4 regions of the Gordonia sp. YY1 genome follow, and region 4 is predicted to be linked to each of the others. Evidence: predicted binding sites of a transcription regulator. Region 4 holds the regulator's gene; each other region holds the start of a gene.
What was found. Region 4 encodes LexA, which represses DNA repair genes until DNA is damaged. Its sites were predicted from a motif close to CGAACANNTGTTCG; they were not measured.
Positions count from the first base shown of each region.

Region 1: the regulator LexA is predicted to act here: its motif matches at 2,474-2,487, upstream of BPODLACK_RS17795 (DUF222 domain-containing protein).
Region 2: the regulator LexA is predicted to act here: its motif matches at 1,899-1,912, upstream of BPODLACK_RS09605 (HNH endonuclease signature motif containing protein).
Region 3: the regulator LexA is predicted to act here: its motif matches at 1,581-1,594, upstream of ruvC (crossover junction endodeoxyribonuclease RuvC).

Region 1 covers NZ_WXYI01000015.1:55,733-59,940, reverse strand. Annotated here, with positions in the region: gene BPODLACK_RS17800 (DUF6928 family protein) at 1-774, shown strand; gene BPODLACK_RS17795 (DUF222 domain-containing protein) at 840-2,447, opposite strand; gene BPODLACK_RS17790 (DUF2537 domain-containing protein) at 2,607-2,933, opposite strand; gene BPODLACK_RS17785 (TrmH family RNA methyltransferase) at 2,930-3,784, opposite strand; gene BPODLACK_RS17780 (GNAT family N-acetyltransferase) at 3,881-4,208, shown strand, end outside.
Region 2 covers NZ_WXYI01000005.1:212,836-217,043, forward strand. Annotated here, with positions in the region: gene BPODLACK_RS23525 (TetR/AcrR family transcriptional regulator) at 1-426, shown strand, start outside; gene BPODLACK_RS09605 (HNH endonuclease signature motif containing protein) at 457-1,842, opposite strand; partial or broken gene BPODLACK_RS09610 (family 1 glycosylhydrolase) at 1,980-3,271, opposite strand; partial or broken gene BPODLACK_RS09615 (esterase/lipase family protein) at 3,328-4,208, opposite strand, start outside.
Region 3 covers NZ_WXYI01000011.1:43,048-47,255, reverse strand. Annotated here, with positions in the region: gene ruvB (Holliday junction branch migration DNA helicase RuvB) at 1-390, opposite strand, end outside; gene ruvA (Holliday junction branch migration protein RuvA) at 390-983, opposite strand; gene ruvC (crossover junction endodeoxyribonuclease RuvC) at 980-1,549, opposite strand; gene BPODLACK_RS15140 (YebC/PmpR family DNA-binding transcriptional regulator) at 1,659-2,414, opposite strand; gene pdxT (pyridoxal 5'-phosphate synthase glutaminase subunit PdxT) at 2,554-3,174, opposite strand; gene BPODLACK_RS15130 (acyl-CoA thioesterase) at 3,171-4,025, opposite strand; gene BPODLACK_RS15125 (helix-turn-helix transcriptional regulator) at 4,099-4,208, opposite strand, start outside.
Region 4 covers NZ_WXYI01000002.1:410,921-415,128, reverse strand. Annotated here, with positions in the region: gene hrpA (ATP-dependent RNA helicase HrpA) at 1-49, shown strand, start outside; gene nrdR (transcriptional regulator NrdR) at 23-490, opposite strand; gene BPODLACK_RS05110 (LysM peptidoglycan-binding domain-containing protein) at 590-1,156, opposite strand; gene lexA (transcriptional repressor LexA) at 1,393-2,100, shown strand; gene BPODLACK_RS05100 (phosphoenolpyruvate--protein phosphotransferase) at 2,078-3,778, opposite strand; gene BPODLACK_RS05095 (DeoR/GlpR family DNA-binding transcription regulator) at 3,913-4,208, shown strand, end outside.

The DNA of each region.
Region 1 (4,208 bases), on a different contig from region 4:
ATGTCGGCACGCGCGGCCACCGTCTGGTTCATCGACTCTTCCGACCCGGCCGACGACCTACGCAGCGTCGTGCGCGCACCGCGGCACGATCATCAGCACGCCCAGCAACTCGCGTCGAAGATCTACGGCGACAGCGTTCTCGTCCCGCTCGTCGACACCGACCTGGCGACCGCAGCCGCCGCGAAGGATCACCACGTCTACGCGGGGTTCTACGGTTCGCTCGCGGTCATCTCATGCTCGCTGTTCGAGACGGCCGTCCCCTCGACGCTGACCCGGACGCTGGCCGCGATCCGCCCGAGCGCGGTGACGACGCTGCTCTACACCGAACCCGACACGTCGTTCGGGGCGTTCGCGCGCTGGGAATCGGGGTCACTCCGACGCTCGTTCTCCGCCGACCCGGTGACGATCCATGAGGACCACGGACTCCCGTTCACCTTCGAGAAGCCGTTCTGGGGAGGCGAATACCCGCTCTCCTACGCCGAAGGTGTCCCCAACCAGGGGATGGCGCTGCCATTCCATCCGGCCCAGCTCGCCGAGGAGGCCAACCGGTCCTGGCTCGGATTCCGCTACACCCATCCGCTCGCCCCGACCGACCTCGACCCGGCCGACATCACCGTCACCGGCTTCGCGCTCCACCCGGCGGAGTACGAGCCGACCGCCGCCGATTTCGAGAACTATCGCCGAGCCACCGCCGCCCACGCCGGGGAACGCGTCGCACCGCCAGAGGGCCGTCCGCGCAAGCGCGGAAGCATCCGGGAGTATTTCGGCTTCTGACCGCTCCTCGTGCCCGAGCCCGTGGATGACTTCGAGTGTCTCGACTTCGGGGATCTGGGCTCAGGTCAGAGGCGGCTGAGTAGTTCGGCGAGGTGTGTTTCGATGAGCGACCGGGGATCCGCGCGCAGTTCGCGGCTCGGCGGGACGACCCGTGGCCGGTGGTCGATGACTCTGCGCACCACAAGGCGTGCTTCATCGCCGGACGCCGTTGCGGGTCCGTGGATCTCGTTACGTACCTGTTGGAGGTGTTCGATGAACCGGCGGGGTATGTCGGGTCGCCGGTTGATGCGTTCGGGGTTGGGTGGTGCCCCGGGCTCGGCGTTGAGCCGCCAGACGCAGCGGCCTTCATCGGATCCTTCACGGACCATCCGGGTGGTGTACTGGCCGGGTTGCTCTCCGACCATGCGGTTGTGTTTCGGACATGCGGGTGCGAGGTCGGTGATGTCGGTGAGTCCGCCGAGGCCCCAATCGAGTTGGGCGTGATGCATTTCCACGTGTGCGGCGGAGAGGTCGCAGTCGGGTGTGGAGCAGTTTTCGCCGTCGGGGCGGGCGAAGGACACCAGGCGCTGTTCGCGGGTGGCCAGGCGCTTGCCGCGTCCGAAGTAGAGCGGGACGGCGGTGGCGTCCTTGAACACCGCCAGCCATGGTTGGGCGTCGGCGGCCAGGTTGACGAGATCTTTGATCGGGATCAGGGTGCCGGTCGCGGTGGTGGCGAAGCCGGCTTCACGGATCAGATCGTTCAGATCGGCCTTGAAGATCATCTGCACGGGTAGTCCGCGGTGGCTCTTACCCAGTAGACCGTCCTCGAACACAGCTTTCAGCAGTGCGTTGAAGGCGTCGTGGTTGAGCTGGGCCGGGGTGCGGTCATCCCGCTCGGCGGCTGCGGCGACCACGTCGGGGTCGGCGTCGTCGATCGAGCCATGGGGTGATTCAGGGTCGTCGGGGTTGTTCATGCCGGGTTTGGCCCAGACGGCGAGCAGCATGGTGACCCGGGCAAGCAGTTCGGGTGTCAGGGTGCCGGTGAGTTTGGCCGTGCCGTCGGCACGCTGCCGGTCGACCCACAGATTCCGGCGGCGCTGGCGATCCGAATCGTCGGTGAGGGTGCCGTCGGGGTCGAGGTGGGCCAGCAGTCGGGATCCCAGGGCGGTGATGTCGGCCGGCGTGTGGTCGACGGCGATCTCGGTCATCTGAACTTCGGCGGCGATCTTCACGTCGTGGTCGACGGCGTGCGGAATCTGGTCGAGGACATCGATGACCGCACGAACATGGGCGGGGCCGACATGCCCGTCGGCAAAGGCCTCGGCCAGGGTGGGGTGCTGGGGTGGGAGCGGTTCACCGGTCGGGCTGGAAAAGGTTGCGGTGGCCGACATCTGGTCGCGGCGACGCATGGGTTCGGCGATCCGGAGGCGATGGGTCATGAACTGGATGACACTGCGATGACCGGTCTTACGCGGTAGGTCACGTTCGGTGGCTTCGACGACCTGACGGTCCCCGGCAAAACTCAGTCGCGCCATGGCCCTTTCGGTCTCGGCGGCGAGATCGACGAGTTCGGCATCCGAACACTGCGTCAGGTTCACCGTCTGCAACTGGTCGATGAGCGAATGGATTTGATCGACGAGCGCGGCAGCTCCGGAAGGCGGGACCGCGGCGGCGGGCCGTGCGCTGTCTGCCAAGACGGTCACCCCCGGAGAACACTGATCGAATACATGTTCGACTGTACACGGGAATGCGCTGGTCCGCACCGAATCTTGACGTCCACTCATCGGCTCGGCCCTGTCGGTGGTGTCTGGTAGGTGAGGCTTGGGCCAGATGTTGTCCGCGCGGTGGCAGAGCTAACGACCCATGATCAGCAACGCGATCGACGACGTCACCCCGGCCAGGAAGCCGATGAGCAGGCCCCAGACGATCCAGCGCCATACGAGGCGGTAGCGGAACTCCCAGAGGGTCCAGCCGAGGCCACCGGCGACGACGAGCACCGCGGCGATGCCGAGGAACTTCAGGATGCCGCCGATCAGTTCGTAGATCCCGACGAGCACGAACGCCCCGAAGAGTGCGCAGACGGCGGATACGCCGATGCCGAGCGCCCAGGGCGTGGGCTCGGTGTGCCCCACCCACGGAGTGGGCTCGCCATTCCGATCGAACGGTTCGGGAGTGTTCACTCCCCCATCGTGCCCGACCGGACACGCTCGTAGAACGCGACGGCCGCGGCTGTCGCAACGTTGAGCGAGTCGGTTCCGCGACTCATCGGGATGCGGGCCTTCACATCCGTCGACGCCATCGCCGACGCGGTGAGGCCGGGCCCTTCGGCGCCCACCAGGAATCCGATCTTCTCGGCGTCGACCGCCTCGGCGAGCGTCACCGCGTCGGGGTCCGGGGTCATCGAGACGAGACGGAAGTCGCGGGAACGCAGTTCGTCGAGACCACGGGGCCACTCGTCGAACTTGGCGAACGGCACCAGCAGGGCATGACCCATCGAGACGCGAACGCAACGCCGGTACAACGGGTCGGCGCAGCCCTGACCGAACAGGACGGCGTCGACGCCGAGGCCGGCGGCGTTGCGGAAGATCGAGCCGATGTTCTCGTGATCGTTGACGCCTTCGAGGATCGCCACGGTGCGCGCGGTCTCGACGATGTCCGGCACCGAGAGCACCTCGGGGCGTCGCGAGACGGCGAGGACGCCGCGGTTGAGGTGGAAGCCGACGATCTCCGCCATCACCTCGGCCGAGGCCCGGAAGAACGGGACACCCGACAGCGACGGGTCGCGCAGATCGTCGTCGAGTTCCTTCAGACGCTTGTCGACGCCGAGAAAGGCGTGGGCGGAGAACCTCGAGGCGATCATGCGCTGCGCGACGAGCACGCCTTCGGCGATGACCAGACCGCGTCCGGGGCGTCCGCCGGGCAGAACCGGGAGGTCGGGTCGGCGGTCCACCGAGTTGAGGTCACGGAAGTCCTCGACCCGGGGATCCTGCGGGTCGTCGATGTCGATCACTTCCACTGCGAGCCCGGGCACCGGAACAGTGTGCCACCCGGGCCGTACGTGACCTGCGACACCCGTTCGAACACCCGATGAGTACCCCGGCCTCGCCGATGTGGAAATGTTGAGCCCGTGACCAACAGCGTCTCGACCCCGACGTCACGTCTGTCCCTCCAGCGCGCCACCGACGCCGACTGGGACGACATCATCACCACCGATGCCCGTGCGTTCGCCATGCGCAATCCACTGCCCGACGACGAGCGCGCCGACCTTCGCGGCAAGGTCGCCGACGACGACATCGTCCTGGTGCGCGACACCGGCCTCCCGTCGAAGCCGCTCGTCGGGGTGTCGATGTTCTACCGGATGTCGATGTCGTTACCCGGCGCCGGTGTGGCCGACGCCGCCGGACTGTCGTGGGTGTCCGTGGCGTCGACGCATCGTCGTCGTGGAATCCTGCGCA
Region 2 (4,208 bases), on a different contig from region 4:
GGCGTGGGCAAGCAGACCCTGTACCGCAACTGGCCCTCGGTCACGGCGATCGTGTTCGACGCGCTCGCCCACGACAGCACCCCTCCCCCGGAGAGACCCGCAGATACGTCGGTCACGGCTGCACTCAGCGCGGCCGTCGAGGAGATCTCGACCGAACCGCGGCGTTCTCTACTCCGGTCGCTGGCCGCCTCGATCCAGACCGACGATGCGGTGGCGCAAGAATTTCAGGAGCGGCTCCTTGCGCCTCAGCTTGCCCAGATGCGGGAACTCGTCCGTGGCGAGGGCGCGCGAGACCCTGTCCGGGTCACCGAAATGCTTCTCGCCCCGATCTTCTACCGCTGGTTCATGCAGCTGCCTCAGTTCGACGACGCGGCGCTTTCGGAACACGTCCGAGCCGTGATGGCATTCGACCGGCAGCGAGATTGAGGGAGGTGGGTCGGCGGCCGCGCTGAGCGGTCAGGCGGCGACAGCGGCTGCGTTGCGCTCCTTCCATTCCCACACCGCGTAGATCACCTCGGTCGCATACCCGAGCTCGAGCCTCCCGCCACCGACCGGCACCGTCGCATCCGAGGCGACATCAGCATTGGGCCTCCACTGTCCCGGTGCCCGCATCGACGGAGCCACATCGATCGGTGCCCCGTCCGGCCAGTGAAACGAAAACCGTTGCCCGCCATGCGCAGCGATACCAAACTCACCCCGATGCAACGCCCGATGACACGACCCACACAACAAAATAAGATTATCCGGATCCGTCGCCCCACCCGCCGACCACAACACCACATGATGAGCATGCAAATGCCGCGTCCGCTCACACCCCGGCATCTGACAACACCGATCCCGCACAAACAGCGCCTTCACCAGCGCCTTGTTCGGCGCCCGCTTCTTTCGACCCAACCCCAACAACGCCAACCTCCCCGGACGACCAGACACCCTCGCAGACAACACCTCACGCCTCGCCGCACCACACGACGCCTCCCCCACCTCCGCCGCCGACAACGCCGGACCATCATCGAGATGCGCACTCTCCACACCGTCGCCGGCATGGATCAGGATCTCCGCCCCCGGCGCAAGATCGGGCATCGCGATCCCCTCATGCACCATGTCCGCCATCGCCACCACCGCCGGCGCCACATTCGACGGCACATGCCGCCACAAATCCCGCCGATTCGCCGGCCGAACCTCCGAATCGGGCTCACCCGACACCGTCTCGAGCGCACCCGCAGCGTTCCGCGGAACACCCGCCGGCACCGGCAGATCGTCGTCGCTCACCGTGCGGGTGCGTTCATACTCCGCCCGCACCGCCCCCGCCAGAAACCGCGCACCGTCCAGCGGCGTGAACCGCAACGACACCGACAACGTCCCATCGGCATTCCACTTCCACCGCCCCGCCGACTCCCGCGGCGCCACCGGCTCATCCGTCCCGTTCGCCGCATCGATCTGACGCATCGCCCGCACCGCCCGCTCCACCTGCGACGCCGTGCACGACAACGCCAAATTCACCAACTCCTGCTCCCGCACGTCAGTCGCCACCCGCGTCAACGCCCGCACCTTCGAATACGACAGCCGCCCCTGCGCGAACGCCGCACGGATCACCGGCAACCCCCGCAACGCCCGCGCCACCCGCACCTGCTCATGCGCCGTGCGCTGAGTGATCCCCGCTTTCCACGACAACCACTGCGCCAACGATGAAATCCCCGGCCCCGACCACGACCGCCGTTCCTCCAACACCGCCACATGCGCAAAGAACTGGGCCGTCAACGCGGTGATCTGCGCCGCGTACCCGATCACCCGTGCCTCCAGCACCTCATCAGCCAACGACGACGGATCCGCACCATCGAACATCGACGCCACACCCTCACCACGCAACACCGAAACAGACACCCCAACCCCCCGCTGTTCGAACAGATATACGAACAACCTAGCCCCGCCCACCGACAACCCGCAGGTCACCGAGACCCGAGTGTTCCGCGGAACACTACTCAGCGGACGACAGCCGGGTCGGCGCAGCTGTCCGGAACGTCGACCAGTGAGCACGGCACCGGCATCCGCGTCGGCCGGTAATCGGCAGGCACTCCCCCGGCCCGCGTGATCTCCCGGTAAGCGGCGACGCCGTCGGTGGGACGCCGTGTCAGCGACGGGTCTCGCCGGACGTCGACGGTGAACAGACCGAAGCGCGAGTCGAAATCGCCCCACTCGTAGTTGTCGGTGAGACTCCAGTAGTTGTAGGACTTCACGGGGATGCCGTCCTGCTTGGCCCGCTGCAGCCAGTACACCGTGTCACGAAGGTGGTCCGAACGCCGATAACCGTCGGGGCGTCGGCCGGCCGGATCGGTGGCCAGCCCGTTCTCGATCACCCGGATCGGCTTGCCCGGGAACTGCCCCGCCACGTGGCGGAGCACGTAATAGATGCTCTCGGGCGCCTGTGAGCTCTTCCAGAACTCGCCGAGTGCACCGTAGGCCACCGACGCATCGGTAACCGAGAACGAGTAGTAGTGGTCGACGCCGACGAAGTCCAGGGTGTCGCGCATCCGTTGCGGGAAAATCGATTCCAGCCACGGCTGGAGTCCGGCGATCGGATAGTAGGCGAAGTTCGACGACACCTCCGCGCCCGGCTGGACCCGATGGATGTGCCGGTAGACGGCCCGATGCGCCGCGACGATCCCGTCGACCATCCGGCCCAGGTTCTGTGGCGAGACCCCGCCGTACTGGAGTTCGCGCCGAACGTACTCGGTCGGTTCGTTGAACGTGATCCACAGCGGGTCGGCCCAGGCATACCGGTCGACGACCCGGGAGGCGAACGCCACCATGTCGTCGGCCATTCCGGGGCGAGATTCCACCCGCCGAGATCCACCGCCCAGCCAGGATGTACCCAGTGGTTGAGCGTGATCATCGGTCGCATGCCGGCGTCGACGACTTTGCGGATCACCCTGTCGTAGAACGCCCAGCCCGCCGGATCATCGTGTCCGCGTGTCGGTTCCACCCGCGACCACTCGACCGACGTGCGGTAGATCCCGACACCGAGCGACGCGGCCCGGTCGATGTCCTCGGCGTGACGATGGTAGAAGTCGACGGCGTTGCCGACCGGATCCTCGACCTTGCCCTGCTTGCCGTACCGCAGCCAGTTCGAGTCCCGGTTGTATCCCTCGGACTGGAAGCCGGATTGGGCGACGCCGAAATCGAAGTCCGGACCGAGCGGCGGAACCGCGGCTCGCGCCGGCGAGGAGACACCGACGGGCAGCAACAGCACTGCGGCAAGCGCGATCACGAGCACGGCGGACACCCGCGGTAGACGCCGAACGCCGGGACGGAAGGGTTCGTGCACGACGGTCAGAACGGGCTACCCGTGAACGGTGCGACCCGCTCGCACGGCACGCGTCGAGGGTGCTCGGGATCGAGCGCGTTCAGCACGAAGTACGCCGTTCGCCGCGACCCCGCCATACCCGCATGCTCGGTGTAGTCGACCGAACATCCCTCCTGCACAACGATGTTGCGGACATTCGATCCACCTGGCGGAAGTCCGTACCAGTACGGCACCACCAGTTCATCGTGGCGCGTGGCGATGTTGGTGTACTCGATGCCCGGCAGGTAGTAGCCACCCTCGGCGACCCTACGCAGGAACGCGGCACCGGGGTCGAGGTCGAAACACGCCTGGCACAGGGGAACCTGCTCGGGCCGGACACCGAGACCGCGTACGAACGGGCCGATGGCATCGGCGCCGGCGACGGTCGTCCCCCGCCACACGGGTGCCAGCGAGACGTACTTGTCGATGTTGTGTTGGCCACCGAGATACTTGGCGTAGTACGCCGGCACCACGGTCCCCTGGGAATGTCCGACGATGTCGACCTTCGACGCGCCGGTGGCGCGACGCACCTTGGTGACGAAGCCGCCCAGTTCGCGTGCACTCTCCGACATCAGGCCCATCCCGCCGATCGCACTGATCGGCCACGGGGCGCCCTTGAGCGCGCCGTAGGTGGGCGTGAAGACGCAGTATCCCTCGTTCTTCAGCAGCGGGACGTAGGTTCCCCAGTTGGTCTGCTGCGATCCGCCCGTCCCGTGTACGAGGATGACCGGGTGGGGGTGACGCGTCGACGGCTTGCAGTTCCAGTCGTTCGCGCCGGGCAGCGAACCACCCGGGTCGGTGAGTTCACCGGGGATTCCGGAGAGGAAGTTGTAGGTGACCGGCAATGTGTCTGCCCGCGCGGGCGTGG
Region 3 (4,208 bases), on a different contig from region 4:
CATCTCCTCGGCCGGCCGGGCGATGCGGTGGATCTCGTCGATGAACAGGACGTCACCCTCGACGAGATTCGACAGCATCGCGGCGAGGTCACCGGCGCGTTCGAGCGCCGGTCCCGACGTCACGCGGATCGCGGCGCCCATCTCCGAGGCGATGATCATGGCGAGCGAGGTCTTGCCGAGTCCCGGTGGGCCGGACAGCAGGATGTGGTCGGGGGTCCCGCCGCGTCCCTTCGCCCCGTGCAGGACGAGCTCGAGCTGTTCGCAGACGCGCGGTTGACCGATGAAGTCGGCCAGCGACCGGGGACGCAGGCCTGCGTCGAGGTCACCGTCGGAACGGACCGGTGTCGCGTTGACCTCGCGTTCCTCGAGGTCGTCGGGGTCGCCCGTCATCACGAGGCCTTGCCCAGCAGCGCCAACGAGCGGCGGAGCGCGGTGGAGGCGTCGGCGTCGGGATTCTCGGCGAGCACCGCGGTGACCGCCTTCTCGGCCGGGCCGGCGGTGAAGCCGAGGCCGACGAGCGCCTCGGCGACCTGTTCGCGGATTCCGCCGGCGACGACGGTGCCGGCCGACGTGTCGCCCGCCGGCCGGTCGACCTTGTCCCGGAGTTCGACGCAGAGTCGTTCGGCGACGCGCTTGCCGATGCCGGGCACCGACGTCAGCGCCTTGGTGTCGGAGTCGGCGAGTGCGCGACGTAACGCCTCCGGCTCGAGGACTGCGAGAGTCGCCATCGCCAGCCGCGGACCGACCCCGGTCACCGTCTGCAGCAGCGCGAACAGCGCGCGGGCGTCGGGTTCGGTGAACCCGTACAGCGTCATCGAGTCCTCGCGGACGATCATCGAGGTGAGAAGCGTCGCCTCGTCGCCGCGCCGCAGCCGCGACAACGTCACCGGGGTCGCGAGCACCCGGTAACCGACTCCGGCACAGTCGATCACGGCATGGTCGAGGGCGATCTCGAGAACCGGACCGCGGACTGACGCGATCATGCGCGACTCCCCTCTCGTGCCTGGGCGAGCCGCTGACGGTGCTTCGCGGCGGCCGCGTCGGCCTGTTTCTGCGCGGCGGCCATCCGCTCCATCATGGGCCCGCGCCAGCAGTGACAGATCGCGAGCGCGAGTGCGTCCGCGGCGTCGGCGGGTTTCGGCTTGGTCTGCATGCCGAGAATCCGGGTGACCATCGCGGTGACCTGCGCCTTGTCCGCGCGACCGCTGCCGGTGACGGCGGCCTTGACCTCCGACGGCGTGTGGAAGCGTACGGGTACGCCACGCTGGCTCGCCGCGAGCGCGATCACGCCGCCGGCCTGCGCGGTACCCATCGCGGTCGACACCTGGTTCTGCGCGAAGACCCGTTCGATGGCGACCACATCGGGCTGATGGACATCGAGCCAGTGACACGCCGAGGTGTAGACGGCCAGCAGACGCTCGGCCAGTTCCATGTCGCTCGGCGTGCGCACCACGTCCACGTCGAGTGCGGTCACCGACCTCCCACGACCCGACTCCACCAGTGCGATACCGCACCGGGTGAGACCCGGATCGACGCCCATGACGCGCACTCGTACCCTCCCAGGAATCCGAACAGTGTTACGAACAGTTGTTCGAGATCCTATCGGGGCGCGGGGACAACTCCGATGATCAACACGCCCTCGTGAAGGCGGTGGGCGATCAGTCGTTCTCGAGCTCGGCGAGGACCTCGTCGCTGATGTCGACGTTGCTGTAGACGTTCTGCACGTCGTCGGAGTCCTCGAGTGCGTCGATCAGCTTGAAGACCTTGCGCGCGCCGTCGGCATCGACGGCGACCTCCACCGATGCGCGGAAGCTGGCCTCGGCCGAGTCGTAGTCGATACCCGCGTCCTGCAGGGCGCTGCGCACCGCGACCAGGTCGGTCGGCTCGCTGACGATCTCGAAGGTGTCCCCGAGATCGGTGACCTCTTCGGCACCGGCGTCGAGCACGGCCATCAGGACGTCGTCCTCGGACTGGCCGTTCTTCTCGAGCGTGACGACGCCCTTACGGGTGAACAGGTACGACACCGAGCCCGGGTCGGCCATGTTGCCGCCGTTGCGGGTCATCGCGGTGCGGACCTCACCGGCGGCGCGGTTGCGGTTGTCGGTGAGGCACTCGATCAGGATCGCCACGCCGTTGGGGCCGTAGCCCTCGTACATGATGGTCTGCCAGTCGGCGCCGCCCGCCTCTTCACCACCGCCGCGCTTACGGGCGCGTTCGATGTTGTCGTTGGGCACCGAGGACTTCTTCGCCTTCTGGATGGCGTCGAAGAGAGTCGGGTTGCCGGCCGGGTCACCACCGCCGGTACGTGCCGCCACCTCGATGTTCTTGATGAGCTTGGCGAACATCTTGCCGCGCTTGGCATCGATGACCGCCTTCTTGTGCTTGGTGGTGGCCCATTTGGAATGGCCGCTCATGTCCGTCCTTTCCCGGTGCCGGTGCGCGGCGGGGGGGTGCCCGCGGCACGCTGCCGGGCCCACGAGCCCCACATCCGGCGTTCCTCTACCTGCCGACTCCTGCCGCAGGCGCTTGCACTATCGCTGGTTCGGCACGATCTTACCGACGCACCATCTCCACGAAGTATTCATGTACACGACGGTCGCCGGTCACTTCCGGATGGAACGACGTCGCGAGCACCTTCCCCTGGCGTACGGCGACGATCCTCCCCTCGGCCGGACCCCGTGGGACCCGGGCGAGAACCTCGACGTCGGGCGAGATCGACTCGACCCACGGCGCCCGGATGAAGACCGCGCGCATCGCCGGGGCGCCGACGCGATCGGTGATGCCGGCGAAGTCGAGATCGGTCTCGAAACTCTCCACCTGACGACCGAAGGCGTTGCGGCGCACCGTGATGTCGAGGGCGTCGAGGTGCCGCGCGTCGGGACGGGTGTCGAGGATGGTGGAGGCGAGCATGATCATGCCCGCGCAAGAACCGTAGGCCGGCAGTCCGTCGGAGAGGCGCTCGACGAGTGGATCGAAGAGATCGAAGATGCCGAGCAGCTTGCTCATCGTCGTCGACTCCCCGCCCGGGATGACGATGCCGTCGATCTCGTCGAGTTCGGCCCGCCTGCGGATGGGCAGGGCGTCGGCACCGCTGGCCTGCAGGGCGTGGACGTGCTCGCGCACGTCACCCTGTAGCGCGAGAACCCCGATCCGCGGTCGCGATCCGGCGCTCACCGATCGGTCCGGGCGTGCTGATCTTCGGGCATCTCGCGACCGGTGCGCGCGAGTCCCTCCTGCGTGACGGCCGCGACCATGCGTCCCTGCCGGTCGAAGATGCGGCCCTGCGTCAGGGCGCGGCCGCCGTCGGCAGACGGCGAGGTCTGGTCGTAGAGCAACCAGTCGTCGGCGCGGAACGGGCGCATGAACCACATCGCGTGGTCCAGGGAGGCGACCTGAGGGTTGACCTCGGGGTGGGGCACCCGCGACGACCCGAGGAGCGTCATGTCACTCATGTAGGCGAGCGTCCCCACGTGGAACACCGTGTCGGCGGGCAGCGGATGCCGATAACGGAACCAGACCCGTTGCTGCGCAGCGAAATAGGGCGAGGTCACCATTTTCTCGGGCGGCACGATGCGGAGGTCGAAGTTGCGCCACTCCTTGAACACCGCTCGCTCTTCCTCCGCGAGCTCGTCGAGGCGGTCGTTGAGTTCTTCGGGGTCCGGGACCGGTGGCATGCGGTCCTGGTGTTCATAGCCCTGGTCGGTGCGGACGTGGAAGGAGGCCGACATCGTGAAAATCGCCTCGCCGCGCTGGATTCCGGTGACCCGCCGGGTGACGAAGGAACGACCGTCGCGGACGCGGTCGACGAGGAACACGGCGGGAATGTCCGGGTCACCGGGCCGCAGGAAGTATCCGTGCAGCGAATGGACGTGGTGGTCGGCGTCGACCGTGCGCGTCGCGGACATCAGCGCCTGTCCGGCAACCTGTCCGCCGAAGGTGCGCTGGAGGTGACTCGGGAACGCACCACCCCGGTAGATGTCGGTCTCGATCCGCTCGACCTGGAGTATGTCCTCGATGGCTGCCACGCAGACCAGTATTCCGCACCGGGCGACCCGGCCGGAGGCCGGACCACAGAGTTCCCCGGTCCGGACGTCGGCGTCAGAGCTCGTCGAGCGTCATGATCCCGTCCTGGATGGCGCGGGCGACGAGCGACGCCTTGGTGGGTGCGGGACGACCGATCTCGGCGTACTTGGCGCGAATCCGGGTCA
Region 4 (4,208 bases):
CCCGGTGTCGGAGAAGCGGGTCCTACGAACTCTTGACCGACTCGGCTGAAGCGGCCCGGAGGTCGTCGATCTCGCGCTGGAAGTCCTCGAGGGAGTCGAAGGACCGGTACACCGACGCGAAGCGCAGGTAGGCGACCTCGTCGAGGTCCCGCAGCGGCTTCAGGATCGCGAGTCCCACCTCATTGCTGGGGATCTCGGCCGAACCACTGGCGCGGACGGTGTCCTCGACCTGCTGGGCGAGCTGGGCGAGAGCGTCCTCGGCGACGTGGCGCCCCTGGCATGCGCGCCGGACACCTCGCATCACCTTCTCGCGACTGAACGGTTCGGTGACGCCGTTGCGTTTCACCACCGAGAGGACCGCACTCTCCACGGTCGAGAAGCGTCGCCCACACTCCACGCAGGAGCGGCGGCGCCGGATGGCCTGCCCCTCATCAGCGACACGCGAGTCGATGACCTTGGTGTCGTCGTTCTTGCAGAAGGGGCAGCGCATCGTATCCTCACGCAGGTCACGGGACGCTCTGATGCAGCCGCGCCGCATGCCGGGCCGGTGCTCGGCTGGTCCCTGTGGCATCGAGGATACCGCCCGGCCTCAGTGGTACCGGGGGGTGAGGAGCGGCTGGCCGACGCGCAGCCCGCTCGACGCGAGGTCATTCAGCTGGATGATCTCGTCGACGACGGCCTCACGCGGCATCTCGGGGGCGACCCGCGAGGCGATCGTGCTCAGCGAGTCACCCGACCGAACGTGCACGACCTCGGTGCCGACCGCGGCAGGCGTGACCGACGCGGCGTAGTTCTGGCCGACGACCGCGATGACCCACACGGCCAGGGCGAGCGCGACGCCGGCGAGGACAGCGGTCGCCGTGCGGCGACGCCGGCGGATGACGGCCGCGGGAGCCGCCTCGGCGGGACGCCACGCCGGGACCACCGGTCCACGACCGCGCATACCCACCGGCGACGCGCACTGGGTGGACGCGACGCGGCGGACCCGGACCGCCGATTCCGGCACCGGACGGTTGTCGACGGGCCGCCGGGCGTCTCCCCGACGTGTCGGGCGCGGACGCTCCAGGACGTCGCCGCGGACGGGACCGCCGTGCCGGGCGGGGTCGTGCCGGGCGGGGTCGAGGTGGACGGGGTCGATGAGAGTGGCGGTGCGCATGGTGCCCTCCGTGTATCCGGTCGAACGGTGTTCGTGAGTGGGACCGCGTCGTCCCGGTCGAACTGTTCGAATGTCGATCATCCGTTCGATGAACTGATGTTCGATTTGTAGCACGGCACTCCGACAATTGTCTCGCGACACGTCGAACAAATGTTTGATGCGGTCGGCGTTCTCGGCTAGGCTCGTCGAAAGACAAGCGATCTACCAGCACGTTCGGAATCGAGAGGAACCCGATCATGAGCGATGACGGCGGTAAGCGCACCGGAGCGCGGGGCGCCGACGAGCCCGTCACCCCGGCGGACATGGCGGCTGCCGAGGCGTCGCTGACGCCGCGGCAGCGCGGAGTTCTCGAGGTGATCCGCAAATCCGTGCGAGAACGCGGTTACCCGCCGAGCATCCGCGAGATCGGTGACGAGGTGGGTCTCACCTCGACCTCCTCGGTCGCCCATCAGCTGCGGACGCTCGAACGCAAGGGCCTTCTCAAACGTGATGCCAACCGTCCGCGGGCGGTGAACATCGCGCCGAGCGAACCCCCGACGCCGACCTCGCCGACCGGCGGAGCACTGCCCGAACCCACTTTCGTACCGGTGCTCGGCCGGATCGCCGCAGGCGGACCGATCCTCGCCGAGGAAGCCGTCGAGGACGTGTTCCCACTCCCCCGGGAGCTCGTCGGCGAGGGATCGCTGTTCCTGCTGAAGGTCGTCGGCGAGTCGATGATCGACGCCGCGATCTGCGACGGCGACTGGGTCGTCGTCCGCCAGCAGAACGTGGCCGACAACGGCGACATCGTGGCCGCGATGATCGACGGCGAGGCCACGGTCAAGACCTTCAAACGCCAGAAGGGTCATGTCTGGCTGATGCCGCACAACGAGTTGTTCGACCCGATCCCGGGCGACGAGGCCGTCATCCTCGGCAAGGTCGTCACCGTGATGAGGCGAGTCTGACCTCGTCACTGTCGAGTACCGCGGCGACCGCCGCGCGAGCTGCAGCCGGATCGGTGGCGGCCAGCGCGGCCGCCGCCGCGTTTTCGCAGGTTGCCAGGGTGACCGCGCCGAGCCGGGCGCCGACCGCGGGCGCCGCGACGGGAGCGCTCGACAACGAGGTCACCCCGAGTCCGACCAGCACGCAGGCGAGATGCGGATCGGCCGCGGCCTCTCCGCAGACGCCCACCGGTTTGCCCTGATCACGTCCGGCCCGGGCGACCGTTGCGACGAGATGCAGCACGGCCGGCTGCCACGGATCGGTCAGCGATGCGAGCTCGGCGGACATTCGGTCAGCGGCCATCGTGTACTGCGTGAGGTCATTGGTGCCGATCGAGACGAAGTCCACCTCGGCCAGGATCGCCGGGGCCAGGATCGCCGCGGCGGGAACCTCGATCATCACACCGGCGACGAGTCCACGCTCGCGCACCTGCGCGGCGAATGTCGCCGCCTCGGCGGGTGAGGCGATCATCGGGGCCATGACCCACGGCTGCGCGTCGGCCTCCAGCGCCGCCCGGGCGATCGCGTCGAGCTGGCGCGCGCGGATCTCGGGGTGCGCCAAGGCGATTCGATCGCCGCGCACACCGAGTGCCGGGTTGGCCTCGTCGGGATGGGTCACGAAGCGCAGCGGCTTGTCCGAGCCGGCGTCGAGGGTGCGGATGACCACCTTGCGGCCGTCGAAAGCGTCCAGCACCTCGCGATAGATGCCCGCCTGCTCGTCGACCGAAGGCTCCTCGGCGCGCTCGAGGAAGGCCAATTCGGTACGGAACAGTCCGACACCCTCCACCGGGTGATCGGTTGCTGCGCGGGCCGACGACCCGTCGGCGACGTTGGCCAGGATCGCCACCTCCACCCCGTCGCCGGTGCGACCCGGACCCGACCATCCGGCGACGCGAGCGGCGTGACGCCGATACTCCTCGACTCGGGCTCGCGCGGCGGTGTCATCGGGGTCGACGGCGATCTCACCCGTGGTGCCGTCGACGAGGATCGCCGTACCCGCATCGATCCCGACGAGTCCGGACACCGCGACGACGCACGGGATGCCGAGCTGACGGGCGATGATCGCGGTGTGGCTGGTGGGCCCACCCAGTCGCGTCACGAGGGCAATCGTGGTGGTGGGGTCGAGGCCGGCCGTGTCGGCGGGTGCGAGGTCGTCGGCCAGCAGGATCGAGGGCACCTCCGGCGTGGACAACCCGGGTTCGGGCAGTCCCAGGAGCTCGGCGAGCACGCGGTCGCGGACGTCGTTGAGGTCCGTGACCCGCTCGGCCATCAGGCCGCCCAGCTTGGTGAACACCGCGGCGAACTGTTCGGTGGCGGCAACGGCGGCCGACGGTGCCGGCGTACCCCTGGCGATCAGGGCCGACGCCGCACCGATCCAGCCGCGGTCTTCCGCGAGTCCGGCGGTGGCGGCGAGTACTTCCGCGGCGACGCCGGTGTTCTGCGACGCGCGCTCACGGAGTCGCGCGGCGACGACGCCTGCCGCCGCAGTGAATCGTGCGACCTCCTCCGGGCGCTGGTCCTCGGAGATCTCGACACCGGCGCCGAGCGCCTCCGCACTGTGGTCGGGACGGCGTCCCGGCCACAGTGCGGGTCCATGAGCCACACCACCGACGACCGGCGTCCCCGTCAGAATCTGCGTCATGTGACCACGGTTACAAATTTGGCTTGACTTGTCAACATAAAAAGGCGTAAACACAGTTACTACAACATTCAAAGCCACATATTCCCACATTTCGCGGTGGCCGAGTGAGCAGGAACGATCAGAACGGAGCCGGTGTGTACGCCGAGGAGAGACAGCAGGCCATCGCCGAGGAGGTTCGCGTCGCAGGGCGCGCCTCGGTCGCCGAGCTCGCCGCGAAGTTCGACGTGACCAGCGAGACGGTTCGGCGCGACCTGGCCGTTCTCGAACGCGGCGGGCACCTGCAGCGCGTCCACGGCGGTGCCGTCCGCCCCGAGGTGATGCGGGTGATCGGTGAACTCGGCATCGCCGAACGGGAGACCGAACAGATCGAGGAGAAGGCCGCCATCGGCCGCGCCGCCCTCCGTTTCCTGCCGCCCGACGGCGGATCGGT